DNA from 4 places in the Paenarthrobacter nitroguajacolicus genome. Region 3 is predicted to be linked to each of the others. Evidence: riboswitches for the same ligand, from Rfam matches in the RefSeq annotation. Region 3 holds a riboswitch; each other region holds the start of a gene.
What was found. Region 3 has a riboswitch for cyclic di-AMP ahead of KCX59_RS05695 (M23 family metallopeptidase). Riboswitches for the same ligand answer to the same signal wherever they lie in the genome.
Positions count from the first base shown of each region.

Region 1: it holds a riboswitch for cyclic di-AMP, as region 3 does, so the genes downstream of both, KCX59_RS02140 (NlpC/P60 family protein) here and KCX59_RS05695 (M23 family metallopeptidase) in region 3, are expected to answer to the same signal.
Region 2: it holds a riboswitch for cyclic di-AMP, as region 3 does, so the genes downstream of both, KCX59_RS04190 (hypothetical protein) here and KCX59_RS05695 (M23 family metallopeptidase) in region 3, are expected to answer to the same signal.
Region 4: it holds a riboswitch for cyclic di-AMP, as region 3 does, so the genes downstream of both, KCX59_RS20680 (hypothetical protein) here and KCX59_RS05695 (M23 family metallopeptidase) in region 3, are expected to answer to the same signal.

Region 1 is NZ_CP073234.1:402,650-408,466, reverse strand. Features, by position in the region: gene KCX59_RS02150 (universal stress protein) at 1-214, opposite strand, end outside; gene KCX59_RS02145 (FAD-binding protein) at 633-1,325, shown strand; gene KCX59_RS02140 (NlpC/P60 family protein) at 1,511-2,305, opposite strand; cyclic di-AMP (ydaO/yuaA leader) riboswitch at 2,309-2,476, opposite strand; gene KCX59_RS02135 (copper resistance CopC family protein) at 2,651-3,283, opposite strand; gene KCX59_RS02130 (NCS2 family permease) at 3,398-4,840, shown strand; gene hutG (formimidoylglutamase) at 4,997-5,817, shown strand, end outside.
Region 2 is NZ_CP073234.1:829,965-835,781, reverse strand. Features, by position in the region: gene KCX59_RS04205 (winged helix-turn-helix domain-containing protein) at 1-865, opposite strand, end outside; gene KCX59_RS04200 (response regulator transcription factor) at 1,541-2,281, shown strand; gene KCX59_RS04195 (sensor histidine kinase) at 2,303-3,802, shown strand; cyclic di-AMP (ydaO/yuaA leader) riboswitch at 3,936-4,097, shown strand; gene KCX59_RS04190 (hypothetical protein) at 4,101-4,955, shown strand; gene KCX59_RS04185 (pyridoxal phosphate-dependent decarboxylase family protein) at 5,069-5,817, opposite strand, start outside.
Region 3 is NZ_CP073234.1:1,120,221-1,126,037, forward strand. Features, by position in the region: gene KCX59_RS05680 (MFS transporter) at 1-1,190, shown strand, start outside; gene serC (phosphoserine transaminase) at 1,257-2,387, opposite strand; gene KCX59_RS05690 (metal-dependent transcriptional regulator) at 2,681-3,376, shown strand; cyclic di-AMP (ydaO/yuaA leader) riboswitch at 3,587-3,801, shown strand; gene KCX59_RS05695 (M23 family metallopeptidase) at 3,806-4,642, shown strand; cyclic di-AMP (ydaO/yuaA leader) riboswitch at 4,788-4,950, shown strand; gene KCX59_RS05700 (C40 family peptidase) at 4,955-5,695, shown strand; gene KCX59_RS05705 (NlpC/P60 family protein) at 5,793-5,817, shown strand, end outside.
Region 4 is NZ_CP073234.1:4,391,062-4,396,878, reverse strand. Features, by position in the region: gene KCX59_RS20695 (hypothetical protein) at 1-94, shown strand, start outside; gene ald (alanine dehydrogenase) at 242-1,360, opposite strand; gene KCX59_RS20685 (PucR family transcriptional regulator) at 1,570-2,784, shown strand; gene KCX59_RS20680 (hypothetical protein) at 2,912-4,396, opposite strand; cyclic di-AMP (ydaO/yuaA leader) riboswitch at 4,399-4,545, opposite strand; gene KCX59_RS20675 (ATP-dependent DNA ligase) at 4,797-5,817, shown strand, end outside.

The DNA.
Region 1 (5,817 bases), 720 kb from region 3:
AGCCGCCATCCAGCCCGGAGGCGGCGAAGATGGGCACAGAATATGCCGTAACGATATGCAAGGGAAGTTGCCGACGTTCGGCCTCCCGCGCGGCCCAAACCAAAGCACATTGACCATGCTCTGAACCGTCCACTCCCACCACGATGCCACCGGGTTCCACGGCTTGATCCTGGCCGTCCTGTGGCTCTTCACTGTGTCTGCCGTGCTGGTCCATGGGGGCCTGCCTCTCCACCTACTGCTTGATGTTCCGGCTATTCTGCCAGAGGTTCTCCGCGTCGAAGTCCCTCACTGTTTCATTGTCAATGGCCGGAGCAGGAGAAACCGGGAAATTTCTCCTCCCAAGGCCAACTATTCTCGGTCAGCAGTACCGAATCAAGGCGACATCGGGCTATGTGCATAACGGTCCGGGCTCGGTTCCCGGGCTCCCACATTGCGCTGCGGACGAACACACAAAACGCGCAGTCGCGGAGGCTATCCATGGCCGAAAAAGTTCGGTAGTGTTCGAGTCACCGAATGGCCGGCAAACGTGTTTCACAGCACACACTCCGGCCATTTATTTGCGGCCGCTTGGGGAACTCGGACGCGATCCCACGCGATGCCGTAAGGTACACACGTCAAGGAGGAACCAAGCAGTGTCACTCACGCCTGATTCCGCCACGGAACGCACCACCACCGTGGTCATCGGAGCCGGCCTGTCCGGTTTGGCAGTTGCCAGCGAGCTCAGTCGCTTCGGCGTGGGCTCCATCGTCGTAGACGGGTTCGGTGCACTGTCCACCACAGGTCCTTCTGTCCACACAGGCATGCTTCAACGCACCGAGGTGGCCGATCCTGCAGCCATGCAAGAACGCAACGAGATCCTCCGACATCTGCGGAACTACGCCGCCAACCACCAACTGGACGTTCGCAACACCACCCGCGCCGTCCGCCTTGATTTCCTGGGTTCGGACCCCTCCCGGCAAATCGGATATGGGCTGGCCGCCAGCATGACCACAGCGGGCCTCAGAACGGGACTCCATGTATCCGGCCCCCTCGAATCCACTCCACGCCAGTGGGCAGTCCACACAGCCAACGGTGTCCTCCTGGCGGACCACGTAGTAGTCACGCGCTGTGCCCAAAGCCAGTTGCGGCGCATGCTCGCCGAACTTGGGATAGCCGTTGGCCAGAACTTCGCGGCCGCCATGCGGGCGGTAGGGATGCACCTGGTGGGCGTTGGGGACCTCATCACGCCGTCTCCTAAGGAAGTGCTGCGGCAAGCCAAGGCAGTGGGCCAAGCCATCTCCTCAAAAGTTGCCCTGCCCGCAGGTCCGGGCATCGCCCTCGCCTAGGGGCACTACGCCTAGGGGCCCGCACGGGCCCCGCCGCCCACGCGGCTATAGACCCGCCGTCGAACGTTCCCCGCTGAACGTTCTTCCCCGCTGAACATTAACAAACAGAACTTAACGCCAAAGGCCGGCACCTCCAAAGACAATAGTCTTTGAAGGCACCGGCCTTTGAACTGAAGCGTGAGGCTTTATGCGCCAGCGCGTACGTAGGTCAGGGGACCCGTTGCGGTCAACCAGCTGATCGGGTGGATGCCCGTCTGGTTGCCGTTGATGCCACCGCTGATTGCCTGGCCGTTGCCGATGTAGATAGCAACGTGGCCGGACTGGACGATCATGTCACCGGGCTGGGGATCGCTAACGACCTTGCCGTAGTTCATGAACTGCATGGGACCGAGGTCGCCTACCGGGATGCCAGCGGAGCCGAGAGCCTTCTCGACCATGGCGGTGCAGTCCTGGAAGACGCCGATCTGTGCGTAAGCCGAGGCAACCATGGCTGCGTTGACGCCGCCAACGGCGGGGGCAGCAGCTACAGGAGCAGGGGCAGCCGGTGCGGCAGCCACAGGAGCAGCAACCGCAGCCTGGGCGGCGACGGGAGCTGTTGCAGCAGCAGTGGTGACGGCTGCCTTCTGGACCACAGGGGCCTCAACAACGGGAGCCGGCTTTTCGATGACCGGAGCTGCTACGGAAGCAACGGCCGGACGCTCGAAGTTGACGGTAGCCGTCGCCAGGGCGGTAACAACCTTGGTGGGTGCCTCGGAAACGGTCTCAGCGACCGTTGCGGGGCTGGAGTCGCGCTGAACCGGAGCCTCAGCTGCGTGAGCAGCAATGGAGCCGGTCAAAACGAGGCCCGAGGCTGCTGCGATAACAGCTGCCTGGCGGCCAGCGCCGGAAGCGTTGCTGGCTACTGCCTTCGAGATGGAGATGAACGGATTAGGACGTACGCTGTCCGCCTTACGACGGCCGCGAAGAATGCGTGAAGACATGAAAGAGCCTCTCCCGATGCCTGCGAGGTTAGCTGTCGGATTCGGATGGGAGTCACCCGGCCACTATCCCCCGCTGTTCAGCGGAAGCTTCGTGACTTCACCCCAAGGCACGCTCGAAAGCGGCCTAAATTGGGTTCCCCGTCTCTGCCGTAGGTTTGTCTGCGAACGGATTCCGGACTGCGGCAGAGCTAGGCAATCAGGCCGGAAGTGCCCGCTACGTGGAACAGGCACAGGTACTACCGTACGCGATGATTCCTCCGAAGTCACATTTAAGTAACGGGAAGTGGGCTTCTGGCGTGTCGCAGTGTCCGTTTCGAGATATTCGCAGGTACGTAGAAAACCGCGTTATTCCGCGGAAGTATCGCCATCAGGGCTGTTCGAAGCGGCGAGTTTCTTCCGTGCGGTAACAGCAAGGTAAATAACGAGACCCACAGCAACAACAGCCAGCCCGACAATGCTCCAAGGGAAGGGTTGGGAGGCGTCAGCGGCAGGCTCGCTGCTGCCCGTTCCCGGCGCTGCGGTACCCGCCGTCGGTACTTCGGCTGACGGCGCCGACACCGACGGCGAGACACCAACCGGGCCACTCGCCGTCGTCGCGGTTCCCGCGGCGGCCGTGAACGCGAAGGTGCCCTCAATGGGGTGGGAATCCGAGCTGACTACACGCCAAACCACGGTGTATTCACCAGCTGGAGCGCCCTCGCGAAGCTTTTGGACAGCCTGGCTGTCAATGATTTCGACCGGACCGTCCGCCCAGTTCTCACCGCCGGACGTCACGGTGACGCCGGAACCAATCGCGAGCGGGCGGTTGTTGAACGTGATGGAGACCGACGCCGGGACTTCCGCCACGCTGGCACCGTTGGCTGGCGCGGTTGACTCGGCGACGTCGTGCGCGGACGCCGGAGCCGCGGAAAACAGCAAAGCGGACGCGAAAGCAAGGGCAGCGACGACGGCGGCCAGAAGCGGGCGGATGGTACGCATGGGGCGGTTTCTCCTAGTGTTGGCTTCCTTACAGACTAGGCGAATGGTTCAAAGGGCCCACACCGGACAACATAGGATTTGAGAGCAAACTCCCCTCGATCCCCGGAGACCTTCATGCTCAAACAAGGTTCTGCAATCGACCGCTACTTCAAAATCTCCGAACGTGGATCCACGTATTCGCGGGAAATCCGTGGCGGCTTCGCGACCTTCTTCGCCATGAGCTACATCGTGGTGCTGAACCCGCTGATCCTCTCCGGACCCGACTCGAGTGGCGCGTCGCTGGGCTTCACGGCCGTGGCAGCCACCACGGCGTTCGTTGCCGGCATCTTGACCATCCTCATGGGCGCGTGGGCCAAACATCCGTTTGCCGTGGCCACAGGCTTGGGCGTCAACGCCTTCGTGGCAGTCACTGTGGCTTCCCATCCCGGATTGACTTGGCCGGACATGATGGGGCTCGTGGTGCTGTCCGGCATCACCATGCTCATCCTGGTGCTGACCGGTTTCCGAACAGCCGTGTTCAAGGCGGTTCCGGAGGCCCTGAAGACGGCAATTGTTGTGGGCATCGGCCTCTTCATCGCACTCATTGGCCTGGTCAACGCCGGTTTCGTCCGCCGCATCCCTGATGCTGCCGGCACCACCGTTCCGTTGGGCCTGGGCGTGGACGGAAAGCTCATGGGCTGGCCGACACTCGTTTTCGCAGTGGGCTTGATCCTGACCATCGCCTTGGTGGTCCGAAAGGTCCGCGGCGCCATCCTGATCGGCATCGTGGTCTCCACTGCGCTGGCCGCCATCCTCGAATTCACGCTGCACATCGGCCCAAGCTTTGACGGAACCAACGTCAACCCCCGCGGCTGGTCCCTGGTGGCCCCCACGCTCACCGAATGGGGCGCCCCGGATCTGTCCCTCATCGGCAAGGCCAACCCTTTCGGTGCTTTTGAACACCTCGGCTTCATCGCGGCGGCTTTGCTGGCCTTCGTGATCCTCCTGAGCATCTTCTTCGACGCCATGGGAACCATGGTTGGGCTGGCCAACGAGGCCGGAACCGTGGACAAAGACGGCAACATCCCCAACGTTGACCGCGTCCTTCAGGTTGATGCCCTCGGCGCAATCGTGGGCGGCGGAGCTTCCGTTTCCTCCAACCAGATCTTCGTCGAGTCCGGCGCCGGCATTGGAGAAGGCGCCCGAACCGGTCTCGCCTCGATCGTCACCGGCGTCCTCTTCCTTGTGGCCATGTTCTTCACGCCGCTCATCAACCTGGTGCCGTTCGAGGCCGTGGCTCCCGCACTGGTGGTCGTGGGCTTCATGATGGTCTCCCAGGTGGGCAAGATCGATTGGCAGGACTGGGGCGTCGGAATTCCCGCGTTCCTGACCATCGCCCTCATGCCGTTCACCTATTCAATTGCCAACGGCCTCGGCGCCGGCTTCATCTCCTACGTCCTGATCCGCACGTTCCAGGGCCGCGCCCGCGAAGTCCACCCCTTGATGTGGGCTGTGGCAGCCGCGTTCCTGCTGTTCTTCGGCATCGGAACTGTGGAGGAGTTGCTGGGCGTCAAGTAGGTCCTCGCCGAGATGGCATTTGATGACGGTGTTTGGCGCGAACATTGGCATCAAATGCCATCTCGCGGCGTCTACGGGGAGCGTGAGTCCGGGGTTTCAGACACCCCCGTGACGGAATGGCTGGTTTTGGGGTCCCATGTCCGGTGTGCTTGAAGCATGGAAACCAGCCCCTTCACCGTAGATGTCGCGCCTGCCCCCTGGACGGGTCGTTTTGATGGCGATGGCGATGAGCACCGGCGGTGGTGGCAAGCAGTAGCACCCCACGAGACGTCTGCCTCCGAAGCAGCCTCGCGTCCCGCCGTCGTGCTTGGTTTCTGCAGCGACGCCGGCGTCCTCCGAAACCAGGGGCGCGTTGGCGCTGCTGCCGCTCCCGCCGCCATCCGCTCTGCGTTGGGGCCGCTGGCGTTCCACCTTGATCGTGACGTTTTCGACGCCGGTGATGTGGTTGTGGAGGACGACTCACTGGAGGCGGGCCAAGAGCGCGCCGGACGCGCCATCTCGGGACTGCTCGACGCCGGCAATCTCACCGTGGTGCTGGGCGGGGGCCACGAGACCGCCTTCGCCAGCTACTTGGGCGTGGCTGGTTCCGCAGCAGTTCGCGGCAAGCGACTGGGTGTCCTGAACCTGGACGCCCACTTTGACCTGCGGGATGAAGCGACGCCGAGCTCAGGGACGCCCTTCCTGCAGATGGCCCACGCGGAAGCCGCCGCGGGGCGTGAACTTCAGTACGCCGTCGTCGGCATCTCGGAGCCCAACAACACGCGGACGCTCTTCAACACGGCCCGGCGCTTGGGCGTGAAGTACCTGCTTGATGAACAGTGCACTCCGGAAGCAGCCGCAGTCTTTGTTGCCGACTTCCTGGCCGGCGTGGACATGTTGTACCTGACCATCGATCTGGACGTGATGCCGGCGTCGGTGGCACCCGGGGTGAGCGCGCCCGCCGCATACGGTGTGCCGCTGCCGGTGATCAGTGCGAT
Region 2 (5,817 bases), 290 kb from region 3:
AGATCGAGTATTCAGGTGCTGCCCAAACGATAACTTCGGGGTGCTCGTAGAAACGGTAGCCCTGGCCGCGGACCGTGCGGACCGTGTTCGCGAGGCGGCCAAGCTTGGAACGGAGGCGGCGGATGTGCACGTCGATGGTGCGCTCGTTGGGCACCTCTTCGGCGTTGCGCCATAGGCCCTCAAGGAGTTCGTCACGGCCCACGGTGCGGGTGCCGTTCTCGACCAGGTAGTTGAGGAGCTCGAATTCCTTGAATGTCAGGTTCAGCGATTCGCCATCGAGGTGCACTTCGCGGCGGGCGAGGTCGATCAGGACGCCGGACGGACGGGCTTCCTGCTGGGGCGCCGGGCGGGCGGCTTCGGTGCGCTGGCGGGCGGCGACCGTGGGGTCGCCGAAGGTGGAACGCACGACGTCGAGTGCGGACCCGGGTGCCCCGGCGGGGGCAACTGCGACGGCGGCATAGCTCTCGGCGCCGGTCACGAGGGACTGAGCGTAAGCCCGGATTTCCTGGGCAAGCTTGGCAATGGAGGTACCGGCGGCAGCTGCGGTTTCTTCGTCAATGCCCATGTAGAGGACGAATCCGCGGGCCACATTGTCGTTGGCAACGGGGCGGAGCTTGTCCGACTGCGCAATCACCGGGGTGGGCGCAGTCATCGGCGCCGGCTCTGCTGTGGGGACAGCGCGCAGCTGGCCGTAAGAGTTGGGGTTGTAGCCCTGCGGCACGTATCCGGGAGCCTGCTGCCCTGCCCCTTGCGGAGCGGGAGAGTAGCCGGGGCGGTTGCCGAAGCCGGGGCGAAGCCCTGCGTTTGACGCGGCCTTGTTGGCGTTACGGACGGAGATGTGGACGTATCCAGATGCAACTGACATGGAGTGCTTACCTCAAAAGTGAATAGCCGTCATCGCGGCTTCGAATGCTGGTTGTCCCCGCAATGAGTTTGGGGATGGGCGCCCAACGCTGGGCTAGGGGGCGAATGCCTGAAACTTTTTTGGGGTGGAAAGTTAGGCTTGCATTCGACAACAGCGGTCATCATGGCCAGCGGGTGCGCTGGGCCAGGTTGCTGCGGCTGCAGGTGCTGTTGAGTTCTTGTTCACATTGGAAGTGTGCAACGTAACAAAGGCAACACGCAAGTAACAAAGCGCCGAACCGTCCACATTTTGAGACACAGAGGTCTATTGTGTCGCAAATCACAATTCAGTAGGGTCGGTAAATGAACGCCATTTCATTCGGTGTAGTCGGGAAATATTTGCCATCTACTGAATATTCTTCGGCATATCGGGGATGATGTGCATGTCCGTTTCCACTAACCCTCTATCGACGGAATCTCACGATCTGAAACACTTGTTGTCCAATCGGAGCTGATCGTCACAAGCAATTTTCAGCAGAAAATCTGCTACAAGCCGTAGAACGCGGCTGAACCCGGGCCGCCGGAAACCTTGGGCGCGGAAGCGTGTCCGCCAGCCCCCTCCTCGCTAGTCTGATCTCACAGCGTCTTCACAGGATGGGCAAAGCGTTGGCAAACAAGCAGAACGGAGAGTTATCCCATGGCCTCCTCGCACTCCATGACCAACAACCTTCCCGAGCTCTCCCATCCGGACGGCTCCCCCATCCGTGCCCTGGTGGTGGATGACGAACCCAGCCTCGCTGAGCTGATGAGCATGGGCCTGCGCATGGCAGGCTGGTCTGTTGCGATCGCCGGCGATGGTCCGGAAGCAGTAAAGCTAGCCAAGGACTTCCGCCCTGACGTACTGGTCCTGGATGTCATGCTTCCCGGATTCGACGGCGTGGAGGTCCTCAACCGCATCCGCACCTTCGCCCCGGAGGTTCCCGCCCTGTTCCTCACCGCCAAGGACGCCGTGCAAGACCGCATTGTCGGACTCGCGGCAGGCGGGGACGACTACGTCACTAAACCCTTCAGCATGGAAGAAGTCCTCCTGCGCCTCCACCGCCTGGTCCAGCGCTCGGGCGTAGCTGCCATGGACACCGCCGAGCTGGTGGTCGGCGACCTCACGCTCAACGTAGATACCCGGGAAGTAACCCGCGCCGGCCAGGATATTCCGCTCACCGCCACCCAGTTCGAGCTACTGCGCTACCTCATGGAGAACCCCAAACGAGTTGTCAGCAAAGCCCAGATCCTGGACCGTGTGTGGGATTACGACTTCGGCGGCCAGGCCAACATCGTGGAGCTCTACATCTCTTATCTGCGCAAGAAGATCGAAGCCGACCATCCCCCGATGATCCATACCATCCGGGGTGCCGGCTACGTCATCAAGCCTGCGGACTAGCCCTTGGGCACCCTCTCGCGAATGGCCAGGAAGTCCGGAGTGTCGGCCGGACAGACTCAGCTCAGTTGGCTCAATCCCTCCACCTGGCACCTGCGTACACGCTTGGTCCTGGTGGCCATGGCACTATTGATCGCCATTTGCGCTGCTGTGGGGGTGGTCAGCTACGCGTCCATGGACATGGTCTTCAACAGGCAGCTCGACAGGCAGTTGGAGCAGGCGTCCAGCCGCGCGAATGACTTCGGCAGGCCGCCGTCGAACTTTCCGTCATCCCCCGGCAGGCCGGATCCTTTGGAGGCGCGCGGGCAGGCGGCAGGCACGCTCAACGCGAGGATCGACGGCTCCACCGTGCGAAGCTCGGGTTTGATCGACGCCCAAGGTCACCGCGTCTCGCTCTCAGCAGACGATGAGCAGGTCCTGGTGTCGCTTCCCACGGACAACCAACCCGTGGACCGATCGCTGTCCAACGGCGATTACCGGCTTGTGGCAGTCGAAACCACTTATGGCGACGTGATTGTGACGGGCCTGCCGCTGGAGGACAAGCAGAGCGCAGAAGCCTCGCTGGTGTGGACCATGGTGCTGGTCTCGCTGGCTGGGCTGGTGGTGATCGGGCTCGTGGGAACGGTCATCATCCGCCGGACCATGCGTCCTCTTGAGCAGCTCTCCGAGGTGGCCACGAAGGTTTCGCGCCTGCCTCTCGACGCCGGCGAGGTGGCACTTGCGGTGCGCGTACCGCCGTCGGCATCCCACCCCGGAACGGAAGTGGGCAGCGTCGGCTATGCCTTGAACCAGATGCTGAACAACGTTTCGAGCGCGCTGGAAGCACGGCAGGAAAGCGAAACCAAGGTGCGCCAGTTCGTGGCCGATGCCTCGCACGAACTGCGGACTCCCCTGACCGCCATCCGGGGCTACACCGAGCTACTAAGGATGACGGAGAACTTCACCGAGGATGGCCGGAAGTCGCTGGCGCGTGTCCAAAGCCAGTCCGAACGCATGACCACCTTGGTGGAGGACCTTCTTCTACTGGCGCGGTTGGACGAGGGACAGCCTGTCAAAGTTGAGGACGTGGACCTGACACAGCTCGTGATCGAAACGGTCAGTGACGAGAAAGTCATGGCGTCGGATCACATCTGGCAGCTCCAGCTCCCTGATGAGCCCATCACTGTGCGCGGCGATGCCACCCAACTTCATCAGGTGCTGGGCAATTTGTTGTCCAATGCCCGCAAACACACGGATCCAGGTACTACCGTGGTCACAGGCGTCATGCTCTCCGCCGATGGCAGTGCCGTGGTGACAGTGACGGATAACGGCCCCGGAATTCCGAAAGACTTCCAAGGCAGGATCTTCTCCCGGTTTGCCCGCGCTGATGCCGCAAGATCGGGCTCTGAGGGCACCTCCGGACTCGGCTTGTCCATTGTGGAGGCCATCGTTTCAGCGCATGGCGGTAGCGTGGAAGTGACCTCGCGGCCGGGTCGCACGGAATTCACCCTCCGACTCCCTACCGTGAACACCGAAGGCCTATAACGAATCGGGCAAGGCGACTCACCGGCGTCGTGATCTCTGTTACCTAAATGTGACTTCTGTGGAATCCTCCTGTACCGTCGAAAGGGTGGGTCGTCCCTAGCAGGCCCACATCCGGGATGCGCCGAGCTCTGCCACTTCCCGGAGTCCGTTCTTTCTCCGAGGCAGAGACGGGGGACCCAGAGTCTCCGGGCCCAGGCCTTTTTGGCCGGCCCTTGGGGTGAAGCCGCAGCATGATGCGCGGCCGGATGACCTCATCCGAACCCGACAGCTAACTCCGCAGGCGCTGAGAGGTAATCACATGTCTGAATTTAACGATCAGACGCGCCCTTCCGCGCGTCGCCGCGACGAACACAACGCACCGCACACCAAGTCGCAGTCTGTCCTCAAGAACGCAGCCCGCCAGGGTAAGTCCGGCCACCGCATGTCCGTCGTAGCCGGTGTCGTGGCAGCTGCACTGGGCGTTGCATCGCTCGGAACCGCCGCAAACGCCGCACTGACCCTCCCCGAGGCCAGCCGCGTAGCCGGAACCCAGTCCAGTGCGCAGGTCAACACGAACAAGTCGGCCGAGATCTCCGCTTCCCTGGATGCTGCCGCCGAAAAGGGCGCAGCCGACAGGGCCGCCGCGGAAAAGGCAGCTGCTGACAAGGCTGCCGCCGAGAAGGCTGCCGCTGACCAGGCCGCAGCCGCGCAGGCCGCCGCCGAAAAGGCTGCCGCAGACCAAGCTGCCGCCCAAGCCGCCGCTGAGAAGGCTGCTGCTGACGCTGCTGCCAAGCAAGCCGCCGACGCCGCTGCTGCCGCCGCCGCCGCGGAAGCCGCAGCTGCTGCTGCCGCCCCCAAGGCCGTGGACGACCCCGCTGCTGCCAAGGCGTACGCACTGAGCATGCTTGGCAACTACGGCTGGGGCCCGGGCGAAATGACTGCCCTGAACACGCTGTGGGAGAAGGAATCGAACTGGAAGACCACGGCGATGAACGCTTCCAGCGGCGCCTACGGCATCGTCCAGTCCCTGCCTGCTTCCAAGATGGCTACCGTTGGTCCTGACTGGGAAACCAACTACCAGACCCAAATCAAGTGGGGCCTGAACTACATCAAGGAGCGCTACGGATCCCCGTCCGCCGCTCTGGGCTTCCACTTGGCCAACAACTGGTACTAAGCCAGACTGCTTGATTGCCGCGCCCGTTGCCGCCGTTCGCACCAGTACCCACTGGAGCGGATGGCGGGAACGGGCGCGGCTTTGCCGTTTCACAGGTGCGTGGCCGTAGAACGCTATGCCTCCGGTTCGGCCTTCACCGCTCCCCGCACGGCTGCGACGGACGCGGCGACATCCCCGGCGTCCGTAGTCCAATTGCTCACCGAAATCCGTAAGATCTCGCGGCCACGCCACGACGAACCGGACATCCAGACCGCGCCTTCGGCCATGAGCCGCTGGGTGATCCGGTGCGTACGGTCATCGCTTCCGAAACACACCGAGACCTGCGTGAACACGACGTCGTTGAGCACCTCCACGCCAGGGATCGAGGACAGTCCTTCAGCCAAAGCACGGGCATTTGCTGCCAGGCGCTCAACCATGGAAATCACGCCGTCCCGGCCCAGCTGCCTGAGTGCAGCCCAGACCGGGATGCCCCGGGCGCGGCGGGACATCTCCGGAACTTTCTCGAAAGGATCCCCAGGCCCGGCATCAGTGGCAATGAGGTAACTCGTGTGAACGCTGAAGGCACGCCTCAGGGCTTCCGGGCGTGCCACTATTGCCAAGCCACAGTCGTAAGGGACATTCAGGGTCTTATGGGCATCCGTTGCCCACGAATCTGCGTCTTCCACACCCGCCAGTCGGCCTCGCAGCCTCGGGCTCACAGCGGCCCACAAACCAAAGGCACCATCAACGTGCACCCACGCGCCGCGATCGTGTGCCACAGCTATGGCTTCCTCCATGGGATCAAATGCCCCGGAGTGGAGGTTGCCGGCTTGCAGGCAGACCAACGATGGCCCCGGTTGCTGATCCATGGCATCAGCAAGGG
Region 3 (5,817 bases):
ACCTGACCGCTCACGACGCCGGTGCCATGGGCATTACTCTGGCGCTCCAACTCGGTCCCCAGCTTTTCCTTGCTCCGTGGGCGGGACTGTTGGCCGACCGCTACAGCCGGCGGAAGCTCCTTCTCCTCACCCTGGTGGCCATGGCCCTCCTCAGCACGGGGTTGGGCGTGCTGGTACTGCTGGGCATCGCCGAACTTTGGCATGTCTACCTCTTTGCCTTGCTCCTGGGAATCGTGACCGCCCTGGACGCTCCGGTCCGACAAACTTTCGTCTCCGAACTCGTCACCGACGATTACCTGCCCAACGCGGTGGCCCTCAACAGCGCCTCCTTCAACGTGGCCCGGATGATCGGCCCAGCTGTCTCGGGCGTGCTGACGGTGGTGGTGGGCCCCGGCTGGGTGTTCCTCATCAACACCGTGTCCTTCGTGGCCATGCTGTGGGCGCTCAAACTCATTCCTGCGTCATCCCTCCGCATCCAGCCCCGGGCAGCGGCGGGCAAGGGGCGCATCCGGGAGGGTTTGCGCTACGTCCGGAACAGGCCGGACATCCAAGTGGTCCTGGTGGCCATCTTCATTGTGGGCACTTTCGGACTCAACTTCCCCCTGTTCATCGCCGCGATGGTGGGGACCCAGTTCGGCATGGACGCCGGCGCGTTCGGAGCGTTGAACTCGGTCATGGCCATCGGGTCGGTGACCGGTGCACTGCTGGCTGCCCGACGCGGAAGGCCGCGTCTCAGGTTGATCTTCGGGGCGGCCGGCGGATTCGGCGTTGCCAGCGCCTTGGCCGCCCTGGCACCCAACGCTGTGCTCTTCGGGCTCGCTTTGGTTCCCTGTGGCCTGTTCGCCCTGACCTTGATCACCAGCGCCAACGGCTACGTGCAATCCACCACCGAGGCTGTCATGCGAGGGCGGGTCATGTCCCTCTATATGGCCATTTTCATGGGCGGCACTCCCATCGGTGCACCGTTGGTGGGCTTGGTGGCCAACGTCGGTGGCCCTCGATGGGCGGTCGGCGTTGCAGCGGTTGCCGGCGTCAGCACCGCCGTCGTGGGTTTGCTGTGGATTATCTGCGCGAAACAGCTGCGGCTCCGCTTCGACCGCCGGGCCCGCGGACTGAAGCACTTTCGGGTGGAGTCGCTGCTTTCCCGTCCGGAGGCGGACGACGACGGCGCAGGCCGGCAGGGCGCGTAACGCGCCTTAAACGGCGGCGGCGCCGCCCGGGAGCTACCCGCACGACGCCGACCGAGGCCCGTGGTGCTACTTCTTCAGCTCGCCCACGACGTAATCGATGCTCGCGAGCAGCGCGGAAATGTCGTCCGGCTCAATGGCCACAAACGTGGCAATGCGCAGCTGGTTGCGGCCGAGCTTACGGTACGGCTCGGTGTCCACGACGCCGTTTGCGCGCAGGACCTTGGCAATGGCTGCGGCGTCAATGGAGTCATCGAAGTCAATGGTGGCGATGACATTGGAGCGGTCTTCGGCGTTGGTGACGAAGGGCGTTGCGTACTCCGAGGCCTCCGCCCAGGAATAAATACGGTTGGCGGAGTCTGCCGTGCGCTTGCTGGCAAAGTCCAAGCCACCGTTGCTGTTGAGCCACTGCACCTGCGCGTCCAAGGTCACCAAGGTGGAGAGCGAAGGCGTGTTGTAGGTCTGGTTCAGCTTGGAGTTGTCAATGGCGGTCTGCAGGTCCAGGAAGTCCGGGATCCAGCGGCCGCTGGCCTTGACCCGTGCCGCACGTTCCAGGGCGGCGGGGGAGAAGAGGCCCAGCCAGAGGCCACCGTCGGAGGCGAAGTTCTTTTGCGGGGCGAAGTAGTAGACGTCCGACTCGGCGACGTCAACGTCCAGTCCGCCGGCCGCTGAGGTGGCGTCCACGAGGACCAGCGAGCCTTCGTCGGCACCCTGCACGCGCTTTACGGGAGCGGCCACGCCGGTTGACGTTTCATTCTGGGGCCAAGCGTAGACGTCCACGCCGGCTTCGGCCGCTGCCACGGGGCGGGTGCCGGGTTCAGCCTTGATGATGGACGAAGCGTCAAGGAACGGTGCCTTGTTGGTAGCTGCAGCGAACTTTGAGCCGAACTCGCCGAATGAGAGGTGCTGGGCCTTCTTCTCGACCAGGCCAAACGCAGCCACGTCCCAGAACGCCGTGGAGCCGCCAACGCCGAGGACAACCTCGTAGCCTTCAGGTGCGCGGAAGAACTGGCTGAGTCCTTCGCGGACCGAACCCACAAGGTTCTTGACCGGAGCCTGACGGTGGGAGGTGCCGAGGATGGTGGTCGACGCGGCAGACAACGCTTCGATCTGTTCCGGGCGAACCTTGGACGGTCCAGCGCCGAAGCGTCCATCCTTGGGCAGCAGGTCGGCGGGAATGGTGATGCTGTTGTCGCTCACGTAGGGCTCCAATGGGTGTCGGCTAGAGATGGGAGGTGGCATGGGGCATCAACTGCCCCTTCGACACCCCAATTCTGCCTGACACGGCCCGGGCGCAGGAACCTGCAGCCGTCATAGTCCGCCACGTGGAATGCAAACGAATCGGATGCGACCGGAATTATCCAGAGTAATTCCAAATAAGCTAGGCTGGTGGTTGGCGTTCATGGGGCGGCGGTGCACACCGTCCGCCCTTGCTGGGGACGCGGTACGGTGGAGATTACGCAAGGAACTGCGTTCGAGGAGAGCTGAGCTGGATGACGGATCTGATCGATACCACTGAGATGTATCTTCGGACCATTTTGGAGCTTGAAGAAGAAAACATAGTGGCACTCCGGGCCCGCATTGCCGAGCGATTGCGCCACTCCGGACCCACTGTTTCCCAGACCATCGGACGCATGGAGCGCGACGGCCTGGTGATTGTGTCCAACGACCGCCACCTGGAGCTCACTGAAGTGGGCCGGAAACGCGCCACAGAGGTCATGCGCAAGCACCGCCTTGCGGAGCGCCTGTTGGCCGACGTTATTGGCTTGGACTGGGCCTATGTACACGATGAAGCGTGTCGCTGGGAGCATGTCATGAGTGAGCGCGTGGAGCGCCGGCTTTACGAGCTCCTGGAGCATCCCACAGAGTCTCCCTATGGCAACCCCATCCCGGGGCTTGAGGCGCTTGGTGGCCTCGCCAGCCAGCCCTTCCCCCGGCTGGATGTCAATCTGCTGCAGGCCATGGACGGCTACGCCACTGATTCCCGCGTTGTGGTCAGCCGCCTTGCGGAGCCCATCCAAGTCGAGCCGGAACTTCTCACCCAGTTGGATGAGGGCGGAATCCGTCCAGGCGCAACAGTGTCGCTGGAGCGCGTCGGTGAGTACATCTCGGTCCGCGTCCCGGGTATCGAGGGCGCCTTGGAGCTACCTCCTGAAGTTGCTGCGCACGTCTTCGTCTCCCTCAGCTGACCGGCACCGGGCCAGCACAGTGTCAAACCTCACTTTTGTGCGTTCGGCGCGCGTGTGACCTGCGGTTTTTCGAAATTGATGATAAGGGCCTCCTTCGCTTGCCCCGCTCCTGTTGATAACGAATTTATTACCAAGAGCCTTAATCCCCTATAGTTATCTACTAGCGCTGATACCAAAGCGTTACCTGATCCGGAGCCGAGCTCTGCCAGCGGATCAGGTGTGCCACCCACCACTGGCAGAGGCGGGGGAACCACAAGCGGCTGTCTAAAGAAGCAGCCTTGGGGTGAAGTCCGCAGCAGAAGTGCCCACGTATGCAAGTCCCTCTTGGGATACCTGTGTGCCGTGAGCGCCTCGTGCGGACCGGGTCTTTGTACTCTCTGACCCGAATCCGACAGCTAACTTCGCAGGCTTTTGAGAGAGGAACAGAGTTTGACATCGCAGAACGTCAGGGGTCGCCGCCGCGCGTCCGGCCCCGCTGCTGAGCTGCGGCCAGCCACCGTCGTAACGGAGATCCGGCCTCGCGACACCGAGCGTCAGGTGCGCCGCCGTAAGAGCCCGCTGCGCCAGGTTGCCGACTTCGCCGCTGCCAGCGGCGTCGGGCAGAAGGCCGGTGTTGCGCTTGCCGCCACCGGACTTGCCCTGACTGTCGGTCTGCCGGCCACGAGTCCCGTCATGGCCACTTCGGAATCAGGCCAGACTGAGTCTGCCCTCGCCGTCGCCGCCCCCACTGGCAGCCAGCCCGAGGTTTCCGCCGCCGCGTCAGCCAAGATCGACTTCAGCCGCGCCGCCGTCGCCACTTCTGCCGACCCCGATGGGAAGCTGAAGCAGCTGCTCAGCGCCCAGTCGACTGAGAGCATCCAGCGGGCCTCGTCCGTTGGCAGCATGGCCAGCCCCCTGGACACGCTCACCACGGCATCCCCTTTTGGTTACCGCATCAGCCCCCTCACGGGTGGCGCAGGTGACTTCCACCGTGGCCAGGACTTCGTTGCCCAGTGCGGCACGGCTGTGCACGCAGCGGCCACCGGCAAGGTTACGTTCGCCGGATGGCACGAGTACGGCGGAGGCAACCGCGTGGTCGTTGACCACGGCAATGGCCTCGAGACCACGTACAACCACCTGTCGTCCTTCACCGTCCAGGTAGGCCAGACCGTAAACCGCGGCGACACCGTCGCCCTGAGCGGCACCACGGGCGCTTCCACCGGCTGCCACCTCCACTTCGAGGTCCAGGTCAACGGTGAAGTTGTAGACCCCATGGGCTGGCTCTAAGCCAGTTGATGGTTGCCTCTCGCATTAGCGGGACGCCCCGTGACCTGAATGTGACATTCGCTTTCAAGTGTTGTAGCGTACAGAGCGCATCGGCTTTTTAGGGGGCCGGTGCACTTGAGTGGATTGCCTAGCTCTGCCACCTCTCAAGGTCCGTTCGCATAAATCGTCTGGCAGGGGCGGGGGAACCACTTCTGGCCTTCGAAAGAAGGCCTTGGGGTTAAGTCGCAAAAGCTTCCTTGGAAGCAGCGCGGCCGGATGACTCCCATCCGAATCCGACAGCTCACCTCGCAGGCATTGGGAGAGGCTACCTACGTGTCATCACGCACTACCCCTGCGCGCCATCGCGCCCAAACGGTTCGCACGAACCCGTTGAACACTCTTTCCAAGGCTGTTTCCTCCAACGCAGGAACCGTGGGCCGTCAGGCCGCCGTCCTTGCAGCAGCCTCAGGCCTCGTCCTCACCGTCGGCTTGCCGGCACAAGCAACAGACACCGACGTTTCCAAGTCGGAGGCCTCCAGCACCCAACAGCTGGTTGCTACCGCGGTGATTACCGCAGAACCGACAGCCACCGTTTCCTTCGAGAGCCCCACCGTGGCCACCCTGGAAGCCCCCAAGGTACAGCGCGCAGCGCAGGTTGCCGAGCGCGCAGCGGCCACCAGCGAAGAAACAGCGGAAGCAGTTACAGCAAAGTCTTCCGAGGCCAAGGATTCGGCCTCCAGTGCAGCTGCCTCCGGTCTCGCCGCCATTGCCTACACCGGCATCGGCTCTCCCTACGTTTGGGGCGGAACCACACCCAACGGTTGGGATTGCTCCGGCTTCACCCAGTGGGTCTACGCACAGGCCGGAATCAGCATCCCCCGCGTCAACGCCTGGACGGCCATGACGCCCACCAGCACTCCTGCTCCCGGCGACCTCGTCATGCAGAACGGCGGAGCCCACGTAGGCATCTACGTCGGCAACGGCATGATGATCAGCGCTTTGAACCCCGGCCAGGGAACGCTGCTGCACTCCGTAGCGTCCACCGGCACCTCCTCGTTCTACACCCTCCGCTAGAAAAATCCGGTTCGGGGTCGGCCGGCATTCCCCACATGCTGGCCAACCCACTACCCGCGTGCACCCCAACTGCATGCGGATACGAAAAGAGAAAATCATGACCAGTGCAAACAAGGTTGCAC
Region 4 (5,817 bases), 1.4 Mb from region 3:
CCCTTCCAAGATTGATCCCTCAAAGCTCGGCCCTTCGGGCGTCCCCGTCCCGGTTCCCTCGGAGCTGATCCCGTCGCTCCCCGGAAAGCCCTAGTCTCCAGGCCCCAAACCTCCCCGCGAGATGGCACATAATGCCAATGTTCTTCGCGAACATTGGCGTTAAGTGCCATCTCGGCGCGTTAAACCACGACGGCGGGGTGCGGCTTCGCGTGGAAGCCGCACCCCGCCGTCGAGCTTGAAGCTATGCGGAGACCAGCGTGTGCCAGTCGTTGACGAGGGGCAGGTTGTGCGCCTCGGAAACGGAGTGGTGCGCCACGTGGCCTGCGGCGATATTGAGGCCGGCAGCCAGGGCGGGGTCGCGGTCGAAGGCGGCCTTGACGCCCAAGTTGGCCAGTGCCACGGCGTAGCGCAGGGTGACGTTGGTCAGTGCGTATGTGGAGGTGTTCGGAACAGCGCCAGGCATGTTGGCAACGCAGTAGAAGATCGAGTTGTGGACCTTGTACGTCGGTTCCTGGTGGGTGGTGGGGTGCGTGTCCTCGAAGCAGCCGCCCTGGTCAACAGCGATGTCCACCAGAACCGAGCCGGGCTTCATGCGGGCAACCAGTTCGTTGGTGACCAGCTTGGGAGCCTTGGCGCCCGGGATCAGGACGGAGCCGATCACCAGATCTGCGTCGATAACTGACTTCTCGATCTCGTAGGCGTTGGAGGCAACGGTCTTCAGGCGGCCCTGGTAGAGGGCGTCCAGTTCGCGCAGCCGGTTGATGTTGATGTCCATGATGGTGACATCAGCACCGAGGCCCAGCGCCATGGCGGCAGCGTTGGTTCCCGCAACGCCTGCGCCAAGGACAACAACCTTTGCCGGGCGCACGCCCGGTACCCCGCCGAGGAGGACGCCCTTGCCGCCGGCCGGAGCCATCAGCGAGGAAGCGCCAACCACGACGGACAGGCGGCCTGCGACCTCGGACATTGGGGCGAGCAGCGGAAGGTTGCGGCCTTCCTGAACGGTTTCGTAAGCGATGGCCGTGACGCCGGAGTTGATGAGCTCGGCGGTGAGCTCGGGCTCTGCGGCGAGGTGGAGGTAGGTGAAGAGGATGAGGCCCTTGCGGAAGCGGTGGTACTCGGCCGCGATGGGTTCCTTGACCTTCATGACCATGTCCGCGCGGGCCCAGACGTCATCTGCTTCGTTGACGATTTCGGCGCCGGCGATCGAGTATTCCTCGTCGGTGATGCCCGAGCCGAGGCCTGCGCCGCGTTCAACCAGAACGGTGTGTCCGTGGGTGCGGAACTCGTGGACACCGGCTGCCGTGATGGCTACGCGGAACTCGTTGTTCTTGATTTCTTTGGGGACACCGATGATCATGTGTGGGCTCCATCGTTAGCGGCCTCTTCGGCCGAAAAATGTGTTGCGGGCTGTGATTCCAGAATAGATCCGGCTGTGAGGCAGGCGACATGGACCCGGGGCCGCCCTCATGCGGAAAGTCCGGAAATCCAGGGATCTTTTGCCAGCCAGCTCGACATTTGTCGAGCACTGGAGCGTCAAGTGTCGCCTGCTGTTGGTACGCTTTACAGATGCTGCAGGACGTGGAACAGATCGTTGAACGCGTTGCCTTGAAGCTGGGCCGCGGACTGTCCCTGGAAGATCTCGACGGCGTTCTTCTCGCCTATAGCTCCAACCAGTCCCACGCCGACCGCGTTCGCGTGAACTTCCTCCTCAGCAAGCGGGTCCCCGGCGACGTCAGCGCCTGGCAACTCGCTCATGGCATCGCCACGGCGGTGCGACCCGTCGTCGTTCCTGCCAACGACGAACTCGGCATGCTGGGCCGCGTCTGCGTGCCACTTTTGGTCCGCGGTTTCCGTGTGGGGTACTTGTGGGTGCAGCTGGACCTTGAAGAGCAGAGTGCGACGGCGATACTCGCCGAACTGCCCGGCGTGCGGGACGAGCTGGACCTGTTGGCGGGCTTGCTCCTTGATTCCAATACGGCCGAATCGGAGTTCCGGCGAAGGCGTGAACAGGAGTTTCTGTCAGCCTGCGGGGGCGAATCGAACGCTGTGGCCGCCGTCGCGGGTTGGAAGGAAATCCAGGGGCGCGGTCCGTGGCAGTTGGTCACCATACTCGACCCGGATGGTGCGAGGTCCGACGTCGATCCTATTGCCGCTACCCTGACGCATCGATCAGCGGCGCTGCAGTCCACTATCGGCGTCAACGCCGCCTTGTTCAGCGCCGGAACGGAGACGCATTCGGTGGTCCTGTTCCGCGAGTCGGGCGGCCGGGCAGACCATGCCCAGGTGCTGGTGCATTATCAACTGGAGCTTGCGAAGCGCGCTGGCCGCAAGGTGGACAGGGTGATCCTGGGCATCAGTGAACCCTTCCAAGTCATCCGGCAGCTATCGGACGCTTACCGTCAATCGAAGGTTGCTGCGCAGGCGGCCGCCGTGGACCTCCCGCTAGGTGAGCTCGTGGACAGCCGGACCGTTGGTGTCTATCAACTTTTCGATCGTCTGGTGGCACCCGGAGGCTGGGATGACACAGGATCGGTGCATTTTCAGGCCCTTGAGGACCAGGACAAAAACGGCGAACTCCTGCCTGTCCTGGAACTGCTCTATGACAATGACGGCTCGGTGCAGGACGTCGCCGCCAAACTTCACCTCCACCGGAGCAGCATCTACAACCGGCTCGGCCGGATCCGCCAACTCATCGGTGCTGATCCGTTGAGTGGCGCGATCCGGCTCGAGTTACATGCGGCCTTGAAGGCGCGGCGCTGGGCCGGGCGGCCGCGGATCTGAGCCTACGAGCGCCGCAAACGCTGGCAGCTCCAACGTCCCATCCGGCGACGGAAAGCGGCAGTCCTGCTGCTGCTGCAGTACCGGCTATGCCACCCCGCGTGAGTGGAGGTACGGGGCAGGCGGGTGCTCAACCGAGGACCTTCTGGGCTGCGTCCAGGATGTCTTGAAGCGCAGATTCGCTGGGCTGGGGAGCCGAGGCGGCCTGCGGCTTGCTCGGCCGGGGCTTGGACGTCGGGGTTGCAGTTTCCGTTGGTGTGGGCGTCGGCGTCGGCGTTGGTGTGACCGTCGGGGTCGGTGAGGTTGTGGGCGTCGGAGTCGTGGGCGGTGTGGTGACCGTGTCCGACGGCACCTCGCTCGGCGCGGGAGCTGGCTGGGTGGGGGCTGGGCTTGTCACCCCAGGGACGGCCGGGACTGAGGAGGGGACAGCCGATGGAACCCAAACCGGGTTGGCAAGGGACACCTTCGGGGTCGGAGCCGGCGACGACGACCCGGCCGTGGGTGCCTCGGCTAATGTCGCGGGCTGGCCGGCTTCCGAGGACGCTGTGGCAAGTGACGAGGCTGATGGCGACGACGCTGATGGTGCGGAAGCCGTGGAATACGAGGCACTGGGTGCAGGGGCTGCGGAGCCCGAATTCCTGTCGGCACCGCTGGCTTCATGCGCAGGAGTTTCCTGACCGAAGAACGGAAGCTCAAGGGCTTGCCCGAGCGTCCCGGCCGTCAGTACTAGTCCAAGCGCGCCCGCAACCACGGCCATGCGCTGGCTCATGTGCTTCACCGACGCTGCTTTCCGAAGGGCGGCGTGGGGTTCGCGGCCGAAGGAAGAGGTGGACCCCACGCTGGACCTGGCCCCGGAGGGTGCCGCAGCGGGTGCGGCAGCCTGCCGGCGAACATCCTTGCGGCTTGCCAGTGCTGCCGACGCCGTTGCCGCGGCAGCAAGCTGCGCCTGAGACTTACCCCGAGGTGACTCGGTTTGCAGGGACTCGGTGCGGGGCGAGTCGTTGCTCGGTGACTCGGCGGCTTCGGGGGTGCTCGTGGATGCTTCGCGGGAAGGCACTACCGGAATGGCCGTCGTGGCAGGTTCCGGCGTTGAAGCCTGCACCACTGGAATTGCTGCGGTTGCGGGCTCCTGGGCGCTCAGCTCCTGAGGATCCGGCTCCACACCAGCAGGAGGCGCAATGGCAGGGGGCGCACTTGCCGGGGCCACAATGGGGATCGCCGCGGTAGGGGGTCCCGGTGTGGTCGACCTCCGAGCCGCTGGCTGAACAGTAGGTATCGCGGCAGTCATGGGTTCCGCCTGCTCGGACGGTTCGGGCGACGGCTGTGGGGCCGAGGCCTCAGGCGCAATCACGGCAAGGGCTGCACGCTCCCGCTCGGCTGCACGAATTTCCGCACGAGTGGCAGGCGCCGCCGTGGTGGGCATGGCCGCGGTGGCGGGTTCCGGCGTCGTGCCTGTGATAACCGTGCCTGTAACAGCAGCTTCAGTGTTAGTCGCGCCAGTGTCATCTGGGTTTCCGGTGGGGAATCCGCTGGCTTGGGCCCGACGGCGTCCGGTTGGCTTGGTGCGCTCGCCTTCAGTGTGGGCGCGGCGCGGCTGATCCATGGTTGGGGACATGGTGGTTGCCTCTCAACGCCTTCGAGGTTAGCTGTCGGGTTCGGACGAGGCCGTCCGGCCGCCTAAGCGGCTTCACCCCGAGGACTTGGATACCAAGCCCGGGAACTGTGGGTCCCCCGCCTCTGCCGCGGGTCTGGCGGATCCCGGATTGCGGCAGAGCTCGGCGTCAATCCGGAAGCGGCCCAGCGGACATACGGGTCGCTCTACGACGGTACATGAGCCGGAAAGTAAAGTCACATTAATGTAACGGGCGGTAGGGCCTGCCCAACCGAGGGGTTTCTATGACTTAGGCTTCGGTGCCGGTGAGGGAGTCGGCAACTCATGCTGGATCCTCTGGATCGAGCGAGATATCCATGGCCTAACACTAGCTTCGCGGTGCACCGGCAGGTAGACATTGTCTATGGACCTGCCTGTGATGCCACCCGTCTCGCCCATGCTCGCCAAATCCGTTCCGACCATCCCGGATGTTGGGCACTACGAACCCAAGTGGGACGGATTCCGGACCATCGTCTTCAAGGATGGCGACGAGATCATCCTGGGCAGCCGCAACGAGAAGCCAATGACCCGCTACTTCCCCGAAGTGGTGGAGGCTCTCAGGAAGAACCTGCCGGACAAATGCGTGATCGACGGCGAGATCGTGCTGATCGAGGGCAAGAGGCTCGAATTCGAGGTACTCCAGCAAAGGATCCATCCCGCCGACAGCCGCGTGAGGATGCTCGCCGAGAAGACTCCGGCTTCCATGATTGCGTTCGACATCCTGGCGCTGGGCGACGAGAACCTCATGGACAAGCCGTTCTCCGAGCGCCGCGCCATCTTGGAGCGTGCGCTCGCCAAGGCCGAGCCGCCTGTCTATGTGACCCCCGCAGTGACGGATCTCGAGCGGGCGCAGGAATGGTTCGTGCAATTGGAAGGCGCGGGACTGGACGGGGTGCTGTCCAAGCCGTTGACCGGGGCCTATCAACCCAACAAGCGCGTGATGTTCAAAACCAAACACGAGCGCACGGCGGATTGTGTGGTGGCCGGATTCCGCTGGCACAAGACCGCGAAGGTTGTTGGCTCGATGCTGCTCGGCCTTCACGATGACACTGGCCGCCTGCATCACGTGGGAGTGGTGGCATCGTTCCCCATGGCCCGGAGGGAGGCCCTGGTGGCCGAGCTTGAGCCGTATCAAGTCGAACTCAGCGAGCATCCCTGGGGTGAGTGGGCCAACCAGGACGAAGCTGCCGGGGGTTCACGCATGCCCGGCGCGCAAAGCCGGTGGAGCGGGGGCAAGGATTTCTCGTTCGTGCCCCTGCGCCCCGAACTCGTGATCGAAGTGAAGTACGACTACATGGAAGGCGATAGGTTCCGGCACACCACGCAGTTCCGTAGGTGGCGGCCGGACAGGACCCCCGAGAGCTGCACGTACTCGCAACTGGAGG